Regions from separate parts of the Brachybacterium sp. GU-2 genome, predicted to be linked through region 2. Evidence: riboswitches for the same ligand, from Rfam matches in the RefSeq annotation. Region 2 holds a riboswitch; the other holds the start of a gene.
What was found. A riboswitch is a leader RNA that binds a small molecule or an ion and turns the genes downstream of it on or off. The one in region 2 is predicted to bind FMN.
Positions count from the first base shown of each region.

Region 1 (7,523 bases), 1.8 Mb from region 2:
GGCCCTTCAGCACGATCGCCTTGGCCTCGTTCGGGTGGGACTCGAACCAGTCGGTGAGCTGGTCGGTCATCACCTTGACCATGAAGGTGCGGGCGATGGTGTTGCCGAGCTTGGTCTTGGTCTGGCCCTCGAACTGCGGCTCGCCGAGCTTCACGGAGATCACCGCGGTGAGGCCCTCGCGGATGTCCTCGCCGGTGAGGTTGGCGTCCTTCTCCTTGAGCAGGCCCTGGGCGCGGCCGTAGCGGTTCACGATCGAGGTGAGCGAGGAGCGGAAGCCCTCCTCGTGGGTGCCGCCCTCGTGGGTGTTGATCGTGTTGGCGTAGGTGTGAACGGAGTCGGTGTACGCGCCGGTCCACTGCATCGCGACCTCGACGGAGATCTTCGCGTCCGTGTCCTCGGACTCGAAGGAGATGATGTCGGGGTGGATCACCTCGGCGCGCTTGGCCGAGTTGATGAACTCGACGAAGTCCTGCAGGCCGCGCTCGTAGAGGTAGGAGACCGTGCGGGGGCCGCCCGAGGTCTCGCCCTGCTCGGCCTTCTCGGCCTCGAGCTCGACGTCGACCTCCTGGTCCTCCTCGGCCTCGTCGGCCTCGTCGGCGCGCTCGTCGGTCAGCGTGATGCGCAGGCCCTTGTTGAGGAAGGCCATCTGCTGGAACCGCTTGCGCAGCGTCTCGAAGTCGTACACGGTCGAGTCGAAGATCTCGCCGTCGGCCCAGAAGGTGATGGTGGTGCCGGTCTCGTCGGTCTCCTCGCCCTTCTCGAGCGGGGCGACGGGGACGCCGCGGGAGTAGGCCTGGCGCCAGACGTGGCCCTGGCGGCGGATCTCGACCTCCATGCGGACGGAGAGGGCGTTGACCACGGAGGAGCCGACGCCGTGCAGACCGCCGGAGACGGCGTAGCCGCCGCCGCCGAACTTGCCGCCCGCGTGCAGCACGGTGAGCACCAGCTCGACGGCGGGCTTGTTCTCGGTGGGGTGCATGTCCACGGGGATGCCGCGGGCGTGGTCGACGACGCGCACGCCGCCGTCGGCGAGGAGGGTGACCTCGATGGTGTCGCCGTGGCCGGCCATCGCCTCGTCCACGGAGTTGTCGACGATCTCCTGGACCATGTGGTGCAGGCCGCGCTCACCGGTGGAGCCGATGTACATGCCGGGGCGCTTGCGGACCGCCTCGAGGCCCTCGAGGACGGTGATGTCCGAGGCCTCGTAGTGCTCGGGCGCACGAGCCGCCTTCTCGCCCGCGGTGGTCGGCGCCGGGGCCGCGGGGGCCGTCTCCGCCTCGGGAGCCGGTGCTGCGCCGTCCGCTCCCGGTGACGGGTCCGAGGTGCCCTCGGGCAGGTCCTGGTCGGGCATGGGGCGGTCGCTGTCGCTCACCTGATGTGGCTCCTCGCAGTCCGGTCGTCCCTCGGTCGGACGGACCGAGGGTGGTCCGGCGGCACCGTGCGGCGGTGTCCCTGCGGCCCGACGCGTGCGGGATCCACGGGAGCTCCTCGCGCACGCGCGCGAGCGGCACCCGCAGGCCTCGGCGATCGGGCCGACGGCATCGAGGTGACCGGGCTGCTTCGACCCCGGTCGACGTCGGCCGAACCGCCGTCATTCTATCGGAGAACGGGTGCTGGGCCTATTCGACGCCCCGTTCCTGTGGACGACGCGACGCTGACCCCGTCCCAGACGCTCCGTGACGGCCTCTTCAACGCGCTCCGGGAGCCTCGGATGGGGGCGGGTACGCCCGAGGGGGTCCGGAGGCGGCACGGGCGCGCCTGGGATGTCCGCTCCCGGGAGTCCCGCGACGGGGCTCAGCGGGCGGCGTCCGGGAGCCCCGCGAGCACCTCGGCGGTGGCGAGCGCCGCCGCGGCCGCCTCGTGCCCCTTGTCCTCCACGGAGCCGGGCAGGCCGGCCCGATCCCGCGCCTGCTCGTCGGAGTCGCAGGTCAGGAGCCCGAAGCCGACGGGGACGCCGTGGTCGAGGGACACCCGGTTCAGCCCGTCGGTCGCCGCGGAGCAGACGTAGTCGAAGTGCGGGGTGCCGCCGCGGATGACGACGCCGAGGGCGATCACTGCCTCGTGGCCGCGGGCGAGGCGGTCCGCCACCACGGGCAGCTCGAAGGAGCCGGGCACGCGCACCAGGGTGGGCCTGTCGATGCCGGCCTCGGCGCAGGCGCGCAGGGCGCCGGCGACCAGGCCGTCCATCACCTCCTCGTGCCAGGACGCGGCGACGATCGCGACGCGGGCGTCGGGGCGGGCGGTGATCTGCGGGGTGGGGGCGCCGTGGCCGCTCATGAGGTTCCTCCGGGGGTCGTGACAGGGGCGGTGGTAGTGGTGGGGTCGAGCGCGGGAAGCCCGGTCAGGTGGTGGCCCAGCCGGTCCCGCTTGGTGGTGAGATACGCGAGGTTCTCGGCAGTGGGGTGGGCCTCGAGGTCGAGGACCCGGTGCACGCGCGTGCCGCCGGCGCGCAGGGCGTCGGCCTTCTCGGGGTTGTGGGTGAGCAGGTCGATCGCGGTGACGCCGAGGTGCTCGAGGATCCGCGGAACCGCGGCGAAGCTGCGCTCGTCCACGGGCAGTCCGAGGTCGAGGTTCGCCTCGACGGTGTCGCGGCCCGCGTCCTGCAGGGCGTAGGCGCGCAGCTTCTGGACCAGGCCGATGCCGCGGCCCTCGTGCCCGCGCAGCAGCACCAGCACGCCGCGGCCGGCGGTGGAGATCCGGGCGAGGGACTCCTGCAGCTGGGGTCCGCAGTCGCAGCGCAGCGAGCCGATCACGTCACCGGTCACGCACTCGGAGTGGACGCGCGTGAGCACGGGCTCCTCCCCGGTGACGTCCCCGGCCACGAGCACCAGGTGCTCCGCCGTCCCCTCCCGCACGGCGAGGGCGCGGAATGCGCCGTGGGCGGAGGGCAGCGGCACCGCCTCGGTGAACTCGAGCAGCGCGGGGACCGACCCGGCCAACGCGCCCGACGACGGGTCGGCCGGTGCGGCGGACGGCACTGCCGGCAGGAGCGGCGCCGCCGCCTCACCGATCTCCCGCCGGTGCGCGGCGAGGTCCTCGATGGAGATCATGGCCAGTCCGTGCTGGTCGGCGAAGGCGCGCAGCGCTGGGCCGCGCTGCATGGTGCCGTCGTCGTGGACGAGCTCGACGATCATCCCGACCGCGGGCAGACCTGCCATCCGTGTGAGGTCCACGGCGGCCTCGGTGTGGCCGCGCCGCTCGAGCACGCCGCTGGCCTTCGCCCGCAGCGGCAGCACGTGCCCGGGCCGGATCAGGTCGGTCGGGACTGCGGCGGGATCGGCGAGGACGGTGAGGGTGCGGGCCCGGTCCGCGGCGGAGATGCCGGTGGTGACCCCCTCGGCCGCGTCGACGGTCAGGGTGTACGCGGTGCGGAAGGGGTCCGCGTTGTCGGCGACCATCAGCGGCAGCTCGAGGGCGTCGGCCCGCTCGGCGCTCATCGGCGCGCACAGCAGCCCGCTCGAGTGCCGGACCGCGAAGGCGACCTGCTCGGGGGTGGCGGTCGCGGCGGCGAGGATCAGGTCGCCCTCGTTCTCGCGGTCCTCGTCGTCCACCACCACGACGGGCCGGCCGGCGGCGATCTCCGCGATCGCGGCGGGCACGGGATCCAGGCGCAGGCCGGTCATCGTCCCTGCTCCGTCCCGGTCACGGCCTCCGGGGCGCGCGCGGGCAGCAGACCGGCGGTGAGCTTCTCGACGTACTTCGCGAGCACGTCGACCTCGAGGTCCACGCCCTCGCCGACGGAGCGGGTGCCCAGGGTGGTGCGCTCGAGGGTCTCGGGGATCAGGCCGATGGTGACCTCGTCGCCGTCGATCGCGGCGACGGTGAGGCTGACGCCGTCCACGGCGAGGGAGCCCTTGGGCGCCACGTAGCGGACGAGGCCGCCCGGCAGGCGCAGGCGCAGCAGGGTGGTGCCGTCCTGCTCGTCGCGGGAGAGGATCTCGCCGACGCCGTCGACGTGGCCCTGCACGATGTGCCCGTCCAGGCGGCCGTCGGCCCGCACGCAGCGCTCGAGGTTCACGCGGTCGCCGGGGCGGAGCGTGCCGAGCGTGGTGGCGGCGAGGGTGGTGGCGATGACGTCGGCGGTCCACGTCTCCCCGACGACGGCGGTGACGGTGAGGCAGCAGCCGTTGACGGCGATCGAGTCGCCGAGCGCGATGCCCTCGAGCACGCGCGGGGAGCGGATCCGCAGGGCGGCGGGGTCGGCGCCGAGGTCGAGGGCTTCGACGGCGCCGAGCTCCTCGATGATTCCGGTGAACATGGTGGTGTCCTTCCTGGTCAGGCCGGGGTGGGAGTGGTGAGGGGGCGGAGGGTGAGGCGGAGGTCCCTCGCGCCGCCCGGCGTGGGCAGCGGGGCGACGTCGACCAGTTCGAGGTCGAGCCGCTCGGCGAGGGTGGTGATCCCGAGGTCGGCGACGCCGGGGCGGCCGGCGCCGAGCAGGGTGGGAGCGAGGTGCACGATCAGCTCGTCGACGAGCCCGGCGCGGAGGAAGGCGGCGGCGAGGGTGGGCCCTCCCTCGAGCAGCACGTGCCGGATCCCGCGGTCGAAGAGCGTCGCAAGCGCGGCCGACGGGTCGCGCGTGGGCAGGTGCAGCGCCTCCCCGGCGCCCTCTATCGCGGGGAGGTCCTCCACCTCGGAGGTGCCCATCACGACGCGCAGCGGCTGGCGGGCGTGGAGGGTGCCGTCCGGCCGACGGGCCGTCAGCGTCGGGCGGTCGCTGCGGGCGGTGCCGGTGCCGACGAGGACGGCGTCGCAGGTGGTGCGCAGCCGGTGGACCTCCTCGCGGGCGGCGGGGCCGGTGATCCACTGGCTGGTGCCGTCGGCGGCGGCGGCGCACCCGTCGAGGGTGAGCGCGGTCTTCGCCGTGACCAGCGGCCGGGACGCGCCGAGGCCGTGCTCCCAGCCACGGTTCAGGGCCGCGGCGGCCGCGGAGAGCTCGGCGGGGACGTCGCCGACGACCTCGACCCCGGCCGCGCGCAGGCGGTCGATGCCGCCCGCGGCCTGCGGGTTCGGGTCCTGCCTCGCGACGACGACGCGGGAGATCCCGGCCTCGAGGAGCGCCTGGGTGCAGGGACCGGTGCGGCCGGTGTGGTCGCAGGGCTCGAGGGTGACCACTGCCGTCGCGCCGCGCAGAGTCGCGGCGGCTCCCGGCAGCTGCCGGGCGCGGGCGAGGGCGTCGGCCTCGGCGTGGGCGGTGCCGGCCCCGCGGTGACGGCCCTCGGCGAGGACCGTCCCGTCGGCGGCGAGGAGCACGCAGCCGACGCGGGGATTCGGGCCGAACGGCACGGCGGGGTCCGCGGCGATCTCGAGCGCGCGGCGCAGCGCGGCGGTCTCCGCGGAGGTGATCCCTGGCCGGTCGCTTGGCGGGGCGTCCTGCGTGGTGCCGGGGTCCATGGCCTCTCCTCCGTCCGCTGCTCGCGATCCCGGAGGGAGAGGAAGAGAGGGGACGACGTCACCGGGGGCGCCGGCCGGGCCCAGAGGGTCGGCAGGTACGCCAGGCGACGTCGACCGCGTGCGCTTCCCATCCGGACTCTCACCGTCGGTCCAGGAGTTCCACCTGGTCAGCCTCGGGCCATGGGCCCTCGGGTCGCGGACTGTCACCGCCGGCTCGGAATTTCACCGACCCCAGTGCACGCGAGCATCATCAGCTCGTCGAGAGCACACCGTAGCAGGGGCGGCCGGGAGGATGACGGCGGATGAACGCCCGATCAGGCTCCACCCACCCGCTGACCTCCTACCGCTCGTCCCTCGCAGCACGTCGCTCGGGCTCCACCCACCCGCTGACCTCCTACCGCTCGTCCATCGCAGCACGTCGCTCAGGCTCCACCCACCCGCTGACCTCCTACCGCTCGTCCCTCGCAGCACGTCGATCAGCCATACGTATCCCGGGGGCCGCGCCAGGTCACCGTCCGTCGACCCTTCTTCCAGCTGCGCTCGGCGGCGGCCGGGCCGGTGACCTTCAGCTCCGAGACGACGTGGGAGCCGACGTGCTCCTCGATGGTGGTGATCAACTGCGGGGTGAGCATCCGCAGCTGCGCCGCCCACGCCGAGGAGGAGGCGCTGACCACGAGCACCCCGTCCTCGAAGGAGACCGGCCGGCAGTGCGTCGCGAGCCTCTCGCCGACGATCACGTCCCACTCGTCCAGCACCCGTCCGGTGCTCATCCCGGCGTTCCAGCCGAGGTTCCCCAGCACCTTCTTCAGCACCAGCTCGATGCCCTGCGGGTCCCGCGGGTCCGGGCGCGACCCGGAGTAGCCCGGCGCCCGGCCGGACCGGTCGCGCACATCCCTGGCCTGCGTCTTCGCGGAGATCGGGAAGAGGCCGCGGTCACGGGCGGCAGCACGGGAGCGGTTGACGGTGCGGCGGGCGAGCTCGAAGGGATCCACCGGCGCCGGCAGGTCCGGCGGATCGTAGAGCACCTGCTCCTCGCGGTCGGGATCCCCGGGGGCGACGGGCGTCCGTGCCCCGGAGCGGGACGCGACGGGCCCACCAGCCCCCTCGGCGCCCGGCCGCGCTCCACCGCGGGCCCGCTCGGCACCGTCCCCGCCGCGGGCACCACCCCGCGGGGGCGCGGCGGCCGGAGCCGTCGGCGAGGACGCCTGCTCCTCGGACCCCGCCGCTGCCCCACTCCAGGTGCCGAGCCCGTACGGGTTCGCGATCCTCGGGCGCGGAGCACCGCCGTTCATCGCAGCCCGCCCCCGCTGCGCGGGACCGCCTCGCCGAGCGTCACGTCGACCACGTGGATCTCGCCGTCGAGGGAGGCGGGGATGTCGGTGTCGTTCGCGGTCGTGATCAGCACCTGCGAGGCGTCGGTGACGATCCGGCCGAGCCGCTCGCGGCGATGCACGTCCAGCTCGCTGAAGACGTCGTCGAGGATGAGAATCGGCTCGCCGTCGCCGAGGTCGCCCTCCTCGAGACGCAGCAGGTCGTAGCTGGCCAGGCGCAGGGCGAGCGCGAGAGACCAGGACTCGCCGTGGCTCGCGTAGCCCTTCGCGGGGAAGTCGTGCAGGCGGATCTCGAGGTCGTCGCGGTGCGGCCCGGTGAGGTTCGTGCCGCGGTCGATCTCCTCGTCGTGGCGTGCGGAGACCAGGGCGAGCAGGACGTCGTGGATGTCGCGGGTGCCGGGCAGCTCCCCGGGCGCGGCGCCGAGCTCGTCGAGCACGTCGGAACGGTAGCGGACGTCCGCCGGGGAGGCGACCTCGCCGCGCTGGTCAGGGGGCAGGTCGAGCGCCTGCTCGGCCCCCTCGTCGGTCGAGACCCGCAGGTAGGAGTACCCCAGGTGCGGGCGCAGACGGTTCACGAGGTGGAGCCGGGCACGCAGCAGCTCGGCGCCGTGACGGGCGAGCTGCTGGTCCCAGACCTCGAGCGTGGAGGCCGCGGACTCGGCCGGGTCCAGCCCGCCGACGCTGCGCCCCGAGCCACCCCGCCGCATCGAGCGCATCTGCTTGAGCAGGTTGCCGCGCTGCTTGAGGACCCGGTCGTAGTCGGCCTTGATCGACGCGAAGCGGGGCGCGATCTCGAACAGG
Region 1 is NZ_CP133037.2:2,253,509-2,261,031, forward strand. It holds gene gyrB (DNA topoisomerase (ATP-hydrolyzing) subunit B) at 1-1,351, opposite strand, end outside; gene ribH (6,7-dimethyl-8-ribityllumazine synthase) at 1,795-2,277, opposite strand; gene ribB (3,4-dihydroxy-2-butanone-4-phosphate synthase) at 2,274-3,623, opposite strand; gene RBL05_RS10300 (riboflavin synthase) at 3,620-4,258, opposite strand; gene ribD (bifunctional diaminohydroxyphosphoribosylaminopyrimidine deaminase/5-amino-6-(5-phosphoribosylamino)uracil reductase RibD) at 4,276-5,391, opposite strand; FMN riboswitch at 5,506-5,635, opposite strand; gene RBL05_RS10310 (DciA family protein) at 5,868-6,416, opposite strand; gene recF (DNA replication/repair protein RecF) at 6,680-7,523, opposite strand, start outside.
Region 1: it holds a riboswitch for FMN, as region 2 does, so the genes downstream of both, ribD (bifunctional diaminohydroxyphosphoribosylaminopyrimidine deaminase/5-amino-6-(5-phosphoribosylamino)uracil reductase RibD) here and pnuC (nicotinamide riboside transporter PnuC) in region 2, are expected to answer to the same signal.

Region 2 (7,523 bases):
CGCGCGGTGTGCGCCGCAGCAGGTCGGGGTCCGCGTCGTGGCCGAGGCTGAGCAGCTTCGCGCGCACGCGCCGGGCCGCTCCTCCGGCCGTCGCGTCGTCCCAGGCGCGGCTCGCGGCGAGCAGCACCGTGTACTCCTCGGTCGTGAGATCGAGCACCGCCGTGGAGGGCGAGGCGTCGATCCGGTAGTGCACGGTGTTCTCGTCCAGCACGTCCCGCTCGGCGACGAGCGGGAGCCCGAGCTCCAGGATCGCGGCCTTGTCGCGCTCGAACATCCGCTCCGCGGCCTGCTCGGACGTCGCCTCGGCGTAGTCGGGGATGACGGAGAAGAGCTTCGCGCGGTCCATCCGCCGTCGCGAGCCGATCGTCATGATGACGTTGAGCAGTCTCTCCACGTTCTTCGAAGCCACCCGCCCAGACTAGCCGGACCGGATCACAGGGATGCGGAGCTTCCGCCGCGCGCCTCTAGGCTGGGGCCATGCTGCGATGGGAACGGGGCACCGTGAGTGCCGTGACCAGCTCCTGGCCCGGAGTGGATCGACTCGAGATCGATCTGGACGACGGGGCGGGGACGCTGAGCGCGATCGCCTACGAGGAGCTCACCGGGCGCCCGCGCGCCGGCGAGCAGGTGCTGCTGAACACCAACGCCGTGCGGCGCGAGCTCGGCACCGGCGGCGACGCCATGATCGTGGCCCGCACCGAGGTGCTCCCCGAGGCCGCCGAGGTGCGAGGCCACATGGTCAAGGCCCGCTACACGCCGATGCAGACCATGGTCGACGCGCTCGACGACCCGGACAGCGAGCACTACGAGACGGTCCGGGAGGCCACCGGCATCGACGGGATGCCGGTGGTGGTCGCGGACCTGCACTCCTCCCTCCCTGCGATCGTCGCCGGGATCCGGGCGCGGCGCCGCTCGGTCCGGATCGTCTATGTGCACACCGATGCCGCGGCGCTGCCCGCCGTCTACTCGAGGAGCGCGGCCCGGCTGCGCGAGGCCGGCCTGCTCACCGCCGTGATCAGCGCCGGGCAGTCGTTCGGTGGCGATCTCGAGGCGGTCACGGTCCACTCGGCGCTGCTGGGCGCCCGGCACGTGGTCGGCGCGGACGTCGCGATCGTGATCCAGGGCCCGGGCAATCTCGGCACCGGCACCGGCTGGGGCTTCTCCGGCGTCCAGACGGCGGAGTCGCTCCACGCGGTCTCCGTGCTCGGCGGCGTGCCGATCGCGACCCTGCGGGTCTCCGAGGCCGACGAGCGGGAGCGGCACCGGGGCCTGTCCCACCACTCCTCCACCGCCTACGGGCGAGCGCTGCTCGCCCCGGTGCACTTGCCGGTGCTCCCCCGCTCCGACTCCCGATACAACTCTTTTCATGAGTCCGTGCGGAAACAGGTCAAGAGCACGATCCTGAAGCCGGCGAAGAAGCGCGGCGTGCTGCACCACCTCACCGAGGTCGACGCCAAGGGGCTGCGCGATGCGCTCGAGGAGATGCCCGTGCGGATGACCACCATGGGACGGACTCTCGCCGAGGACTACGCCTCCTTCCAGTACGCGGCCCTCGCCGGGCGCTGCGCGGCCGAGCAGGTCCGGGGCGCCGGCGGCGGCTCGGGCGGCACGAAGGGCGAGTCCAAGGGGCCGAAGGAGCCCAAGGGCGGCACCAAGCGCTAGACGCCTCGGCGCCGGCATGGGCCCGACGGAGTTGCCGGGGACAGGCGACCGACGGAGTTGATCGACGTGAGGTACCAGGAAAGTGGTACCCGACGTCGAACAACTTGCCGTGCTGCCCTGCGCCGCGGTCGGCGGGGCCGTCCAGCGAGGTTCTTCGACGTGAGGTACCAGGAATGCGGTACCTGAGGTCGAACGACTGCCCGTCCGGCCGTCCGATCCATGTCGGCCGTGCGATCCGCGTCAGCCGCGCTGGGCGTCGCTCTCCCCGTGGGCCTCGCCGCGCTCCTGGACCAGGTGCAGCAGGCGGTGGGCGGCGGAGATCGCCCGCTCCCCGTCGTAGCGCTGGATGGCGTGCAGCGGATGGGTGCGCCCGTCCGCGAGGTCGAGATGAGCCCAGGGATCACCCATAGGGAAGCTGATCCCGAGCACCTCGGGCCACTCGAAGGTCCGGGTGCGCATGAGGTTGCGCACCTCGAGCCCGTCGGGACGGGCGACCACCCGCACCGAAGCCTCGAGATGGCAGAACAGCGCGATGAGCAGACCGATCATGAGCAAGCCGAGCCGTCCGCCGAGCTGGAAGCTCGTGATCATGACCGCGCCGCCGATCATCCCGGCCATCACGATGACGGCGGTGATGTAGGCGGCCCAGCGCACCGCCCGCGGACGGAACACCTCGACGGCGCGTGCGTCGTCGCGGCCCGGGGTCCCTGCGGCACTGCTCATCGGGATCTCAGATGCGGCAGGCCTGGATCGCCGTGACCAGGATGGCGCGGGCGCCGGCCTCGTAGAGCTCGTCCATCATGCGGTGCGCGGAGCGGCTGTCGACCATGGCGCGCACGGCTGACCACTCCCCGCCGTGCAGCGGCGAGACGGTCGGGGACTGCAGGCCGGGGGTGATCTCGACCGCCCGCTCCAGCAGTGCGGAGGGGATGTCGTAGTCGAGCATCACGTACTCGCGGGCGACGAGCACGCCGCGGATGCGCCGCTCGAGCACCTCGAGCGCGTGCTGCGCCTCGTCGTCCAACTCCATGCCGGGGCGGGAGAAGAGCACGGCCTCGCTGGTCATGATCGCCTCGCCGAAGGGCTCCAGCCCTGCCTCGCGCAGCGTGGTGCCGGTCTCGACGACGTCCGCGATCACCTCGGCGACGCCGAGGCGGATCGAGGACTCGACCGCGCCGTCGAGGTGGACCACCTCGGCGCTGATCCCCCGCTCGGCGAGGTAGTCCTCCACGAGGTTCTCGTAGCTGGTGGCGATGCGGGAGCCCTGCAGCTCCTCGACGGTGCTGTGCGTTCCGGCGGGCGCGGCGAAGCGGAAGGTGGAGCGGGCGAAGCCCAGCGAGAGGATCTCCTGGGCCGGGGTGCGGGAGTCCAGCAGCATGTCCTGGCCGGTGATGCCGACGTCGACCGTGCCGGAGCCGACGTACACCGCGATGTCCCGGGGACGCAGATGGAACAGCTCCACCCCGTTGTCCTCGTCGACCACGACCAGCTCCTTGGAGTTGCCGCGGCGGCGGTAGCCGGCCTCCTGGAGCAGGTCGGCGGCGGGGTCGGACAGGGCGCCCTTGTTGGGCACGGCGATGCGGAGCACGGATCCTCCTCGGCCGATGCGGCGGCCTCGAGACGGGTGGGACGGGAAGTCGGGGGTGAGCGGCGCGGGGCCGGCTCAGAGATGTCGGTAGACGTCCTCGAGGGAGATGTCCTTGGCGATCATCATGACCTGGAGGTGGTAGAGCAGCTGGCTCATCTCCATGGCGGCGTCGTCGGTGGACTCGTGCTCGCAGGCCATCCACACCTCGGCGGCCTCCTCGACGATCTTCTTGCCGATCTGATGGACGCCGGCATCGAGCTCCGCGACGGTGCCCGATCCCTCGGGTCGGGTGCGGGCCTTCTGGGTCAGCTCGGCGAACAGTGCCTCGAAATCCTTCACGGGGCCAGGGTACGCGTCCCGGCAGGTGCTCCGCGGTGGAGACCGCCTGCCGGGCACGAGCCTCGCCCGTGGCTCAGCCGCGGCGGACCGTCGGGTCCAGGTGCGCGGTCTCGACCGTGACCCGGTCGGGCTCGGCGTCGCGGCGGCTGCGCACCCGCCACCAGACGAAGAAGCCGGTGAGGGTGAACGCGCCGTAGAAGAGATACATGAACGCGCTCGCGTAGTAGCCGGCGCTCCACAGCAGCGGCACGCCGACGAGGTCGACCGCGACCCAGATCAGCCAGAACTCGACCCAGCCCTTGGCCATGCCGAAGGTCGCCAGCAGGCTGCCCATGAAGATCCAGGCGTCGGCCCAGACCGGCTCGTAGGAGCCCAGCGCCCGGAACAGCGGGGTGAGCGCCGCGGTGCCGCCGACGAGCACGACGAGCAGCAGGGCGCGGGTGCCCCAGGAGGCCCAGACGGGCTCGACGGCGGTGCCGTCCTCGTGCTTCGCCTGGCGCCAGCGCACCCAGCCGTAGACGCTGGTGGCGATGAACATGATCTGTCGGCCGGCCTGGCCGAGCAGGTCGACGGAGTTCGGGTTGCCGAAGACGCTGCCGAGGAAGACGGTCAGCAGCAGGGCGTTGCCCAGGATGCCGATGGGCCAGGCCCAGACCTTGCGGCGCATGCCGCCGAGCGCGCTGAGCAGTCCGAAGACGTTGCCGAGCACCTCGCGGAGCAGGAGGAACTGGCCTCCGCCGAATTCGATCTTGGCGTCGAAGAGCCACTGCAGGATGTCCATGTCGGTCCTTTCACCTCGGATGCAGTGGCTCCGGGGAAAAGGGTTGCCTGCGGGGCTCGGGGAGGCGTGCGCCGTCCCGGGACCTGCGGGACGTGCGCCTCTCATCCAGGCTGTACTGTCGGTGCCGGAATTCCACCGGCTCCACCGCAGAATGCGGGTCGCGGACTGTCACCGCCGGCTCGGACTTTCACCGACCCCGGAGCACGTCACAGGATGTGACGGAGCAAGGATAGGTCAGTGCGCGGCGTGGGCGCCCGCCAGTTCGCGCAGGGCGGAGATCTCCTCGGCGGCGTCGCGGGCCTTGTAGATCGCGGAGCCCGCGACGAAGACGTTCGCGCCCGCCTCGGCGCAGCGCTCGATCGTCTCGCGGCTGACGCCGCCGTCGACCTGGATCGAGACCTCGAGGTTCGCCTCGGAGATCGCGCGGCGGGCCCGACGGATCTTCGGGAGCATCGTCTCGAGGAAGCTCTGCCCGCCGAATCCGGGCTCGACCGTCATGATCAGCAGCATGTCGAACTCGCCGATGATGTCGATCAGCGGCTCGACCGGGGTGGCGGGGCGCAGTGCGACGCCGACCTGGGCGTTCTTGCGGCGCAGGTCGCGGGCGAGCTTGACGGGGGCGCGGGCGGCCTCGAGGTGGAAGGTCACCGAGGAGGCGCCGGCCTCCGCGAAGACGGGGGCCTGGGTGTCGGCGTCCTCGATCATCAGGTGCGCGTCGATCGGGATGGGGCTGCGCTCGACGATCTGCTCGACCATGCTCGGCCCGAAGGTCAGGTTCGGCACGAAGTGGTTGTCCATGACGTCGACGTGGACGCTGTCGGCGCTGGAGATCTTGTCGAGCTCGGCGCCGATGGACATGAAGTCGGCGTTGAGGATGCTGGGGTGGATGAAGCTGGAGTCGGTGGAGTACGAGATGCTCATCAGCTCGGGGTTCCTTCCTCGGTGGGCACGGGGAGCCTGCGCAGCAGGCAGATGAACATGGCGTCGGTGCCGTGGACGTGGGGCCACAGCTGGACGTCGGGGCCCTCGCCCAGCTCGACCTCGTCCCGCACGGCGGGCAGCAGGCCGGCGCGGACGGCGGGGCGGGCGTCGAGGCGCTCGACGTCGTCGCGGCGCTTGAGGACGTCGGCGACGATCAGGCGGGTCTCGGCCAGGTGCGGCGAGCAGGTGACATAGGCGACGACGCCGCCGGGCGCGGTCGCATCCAGCGCGGAGGTCAGCAGGTCGCGCTGGATCGCGCCGAGCTGGCCGACGTCGGCGGGGGTGCGGCGCCAGCGGGCCTCGGGCCGGCGGCGCAGCGCCCCGAGCCCGGAGCAGGGGACGTCGGCCAGGACGCGGGAGAACTCCCCGGGCCGCTCGGCGCCGATGGTGGTGCCGTCGGCGGTGAGGGTGGTGATCTCGCAGCCGGCCTCGCGCAGGCTCGCCACCGCGCGGTCCACCAGCTCGGTGCGGTGCTCCTGCAGCTCGACGGCGAGGAGGTCGGCGTCGTGGTCGATGGTGAGCCCGCCGAGCAGGGCGGTCTTCCCGCCGGGGCCCGAGCAGAGGTCGAGCCAGTGGGCGTCGTCGGCGAGGACGAGGTCGTCGGCGCCGAGCGCGAGGGAGAGGGCCGCGAGCTGGGAGCCCTCGTCCTGGACGGCGACGCGGCCCTGCTTGACCAGGTCCATGCCGCCGGGGTCGCCGGAGGGCCAGGCGGCGGCGAAGACGGAGAGCCGGCCCCGGCTCGCGCCGTGGTCGATCAGCTCGTCGAGGTCGGTCAGGCCCGGGCGCATCACCAGCGAGACCGCGGGGGCCTGGTTCTGCGCCTCGAGCAGCTGATCGATCTCGTCGCGGGAGCGGCCGTTCCCGGCGAGGGCGTCGGACAGGGCCCGCACCACCCAGCGGGGGTGGGAGTGGACGACGGCGAGATGCCCGGTGGGGTCCTTCTCGCGGTCCGGGGCGACCTCCGCGATCCAGGTGGCGAGGTCCTTCTCCCCCACCCGACGCAGCACGGCGTTGGCGAAGCTCGCACCTCCCGCGCCGACCTCGGCGCGGGCCAGGGCCACGGTCTCGGAGGTCGCGGCGTGCGGGGCGACGGTCATGTCCAGCAGCTGGTAGGCGCCGAGGCGGAGCACGTCCAGCAGCGCCGGCTCGACCTTCGCCAGCGGTCGGTCCACGCAGGCGGCGATGATCGCGTCGAGCCGGCCCTGGGCGCGCAGCGAGCCGTAGAACAGCTCGGTGGTGAAGGCGGCGTCGCGGCCGGAGACGCGGTGGCTGCGCAGCAGGCGGGGCAGGACGAGGTTCGCGTAGGAGTCCTCCTCGCGCACCAGGCGCAGCCCCTCGAGGGCGACCTGGCGGGAGGGGGTGGAGGCGCGGGAGCGCTCGGAGGGGCGGGAGGAGGACCAGCCGCGGCGCGGGCCGCCCTGGCCGCGCGAGCCGGAGCGCTCGCGGCCCTGCGTGTCGCGGGGTCGGTCACGACGGTCGTCCCGCCGACCACCCCGGTCATCGCGCCGGTCGCCGCGATCGTCCTGTCGGTTGCCGCGGTCGTCCCGTCGGTCGCCGCGCCGGTCGTCCCGGCCTCGGCGATCGTCGCGGCCTCCCCGGTCGTCCCGGCCCCGCCGGCTGTCGTCGTGGCGGCGCCCGCCGCGTCGGTCCTCGCTCATGCGCGTGCTCCGTCCTGCTGGTCGTCCTCGAAGCGGGCGTCGGGGCCGAGCCCCGCCCCGCGTGCCCAGTCCGCCGCGCGCATCGGGCGCTTCCCCGCCGGGGCGAGGGTCGCGATGGCGAGCGGGTCGGTGCCGGTGCCCACGAGCACCTGTCGCTTGGTGGCCGCGAGCGCGCCGGGGGCCGACGGGGCGCTCGCGCGCGAGGCCTCCTCGACGGCCTCGAGGCCGAGGATCTTGGTGCGGGCGCCGTCCAGGAGCGTCCACGCGCCGGGCTGCGGGCTCATGCCGCGGATGTGCGCGGAGACCTCGTCCGCCGGACGGGTCCAGTCGATCCGGGCCTCGGCGGTGGTGAGCTTCGCGGCGTGGGTCGCGGCCGCGTGGTCCTGCGGGGTGAGGGTCGCGGTGCCGTCCTCGAGCGCGTCGAGGGCCTCGAGCAGCAGCGCGGCGCCGTCGTCGGCCATCCTCTCGAGCAGCTCTCCGGAGGTCTCGAACTCGCCGATGGCGGTGGGGGCGG
Region 2 is NZ_CP133037.2:346,360-353,882, reverse strand. It holds gene RBL05_RS01715 (WYL domain-containing protein) at 1-409, opposite strand, end outside; gene RBL05_RS01710 (DUF3866 family protein) at 478-1,662, shown strand; gene RBL05_RS01705 (PH domain-containing protein) at 1,903-2,385, opposite strand; gene hisG (ATP phosphoribosyltransferase) at 2,393-3,250, opposite strand; gene RBL05_RS01695 (phosphoribosyl-ATP diphosphatase) at 3,326-3,589, opposite strand; gene pnuC (nicotinamide riboside transporter PnuC) at 3,663-4,370, opposite strand; FMN riboswitch at 4,460-4,578, opposite strand; gene rpe (ribulose-phosphate 3-epimerase) at 4,605-5,291, opposite strand; gene RBL05_RS01680 (RsmB/NOP family class I SAM-dependent RNA methyltransferase) at 5,291-7,009, opposite strand; gene fmt (methionyl-tRNA formyltransferase) at 7,006-7,523, opposite strand, start outside.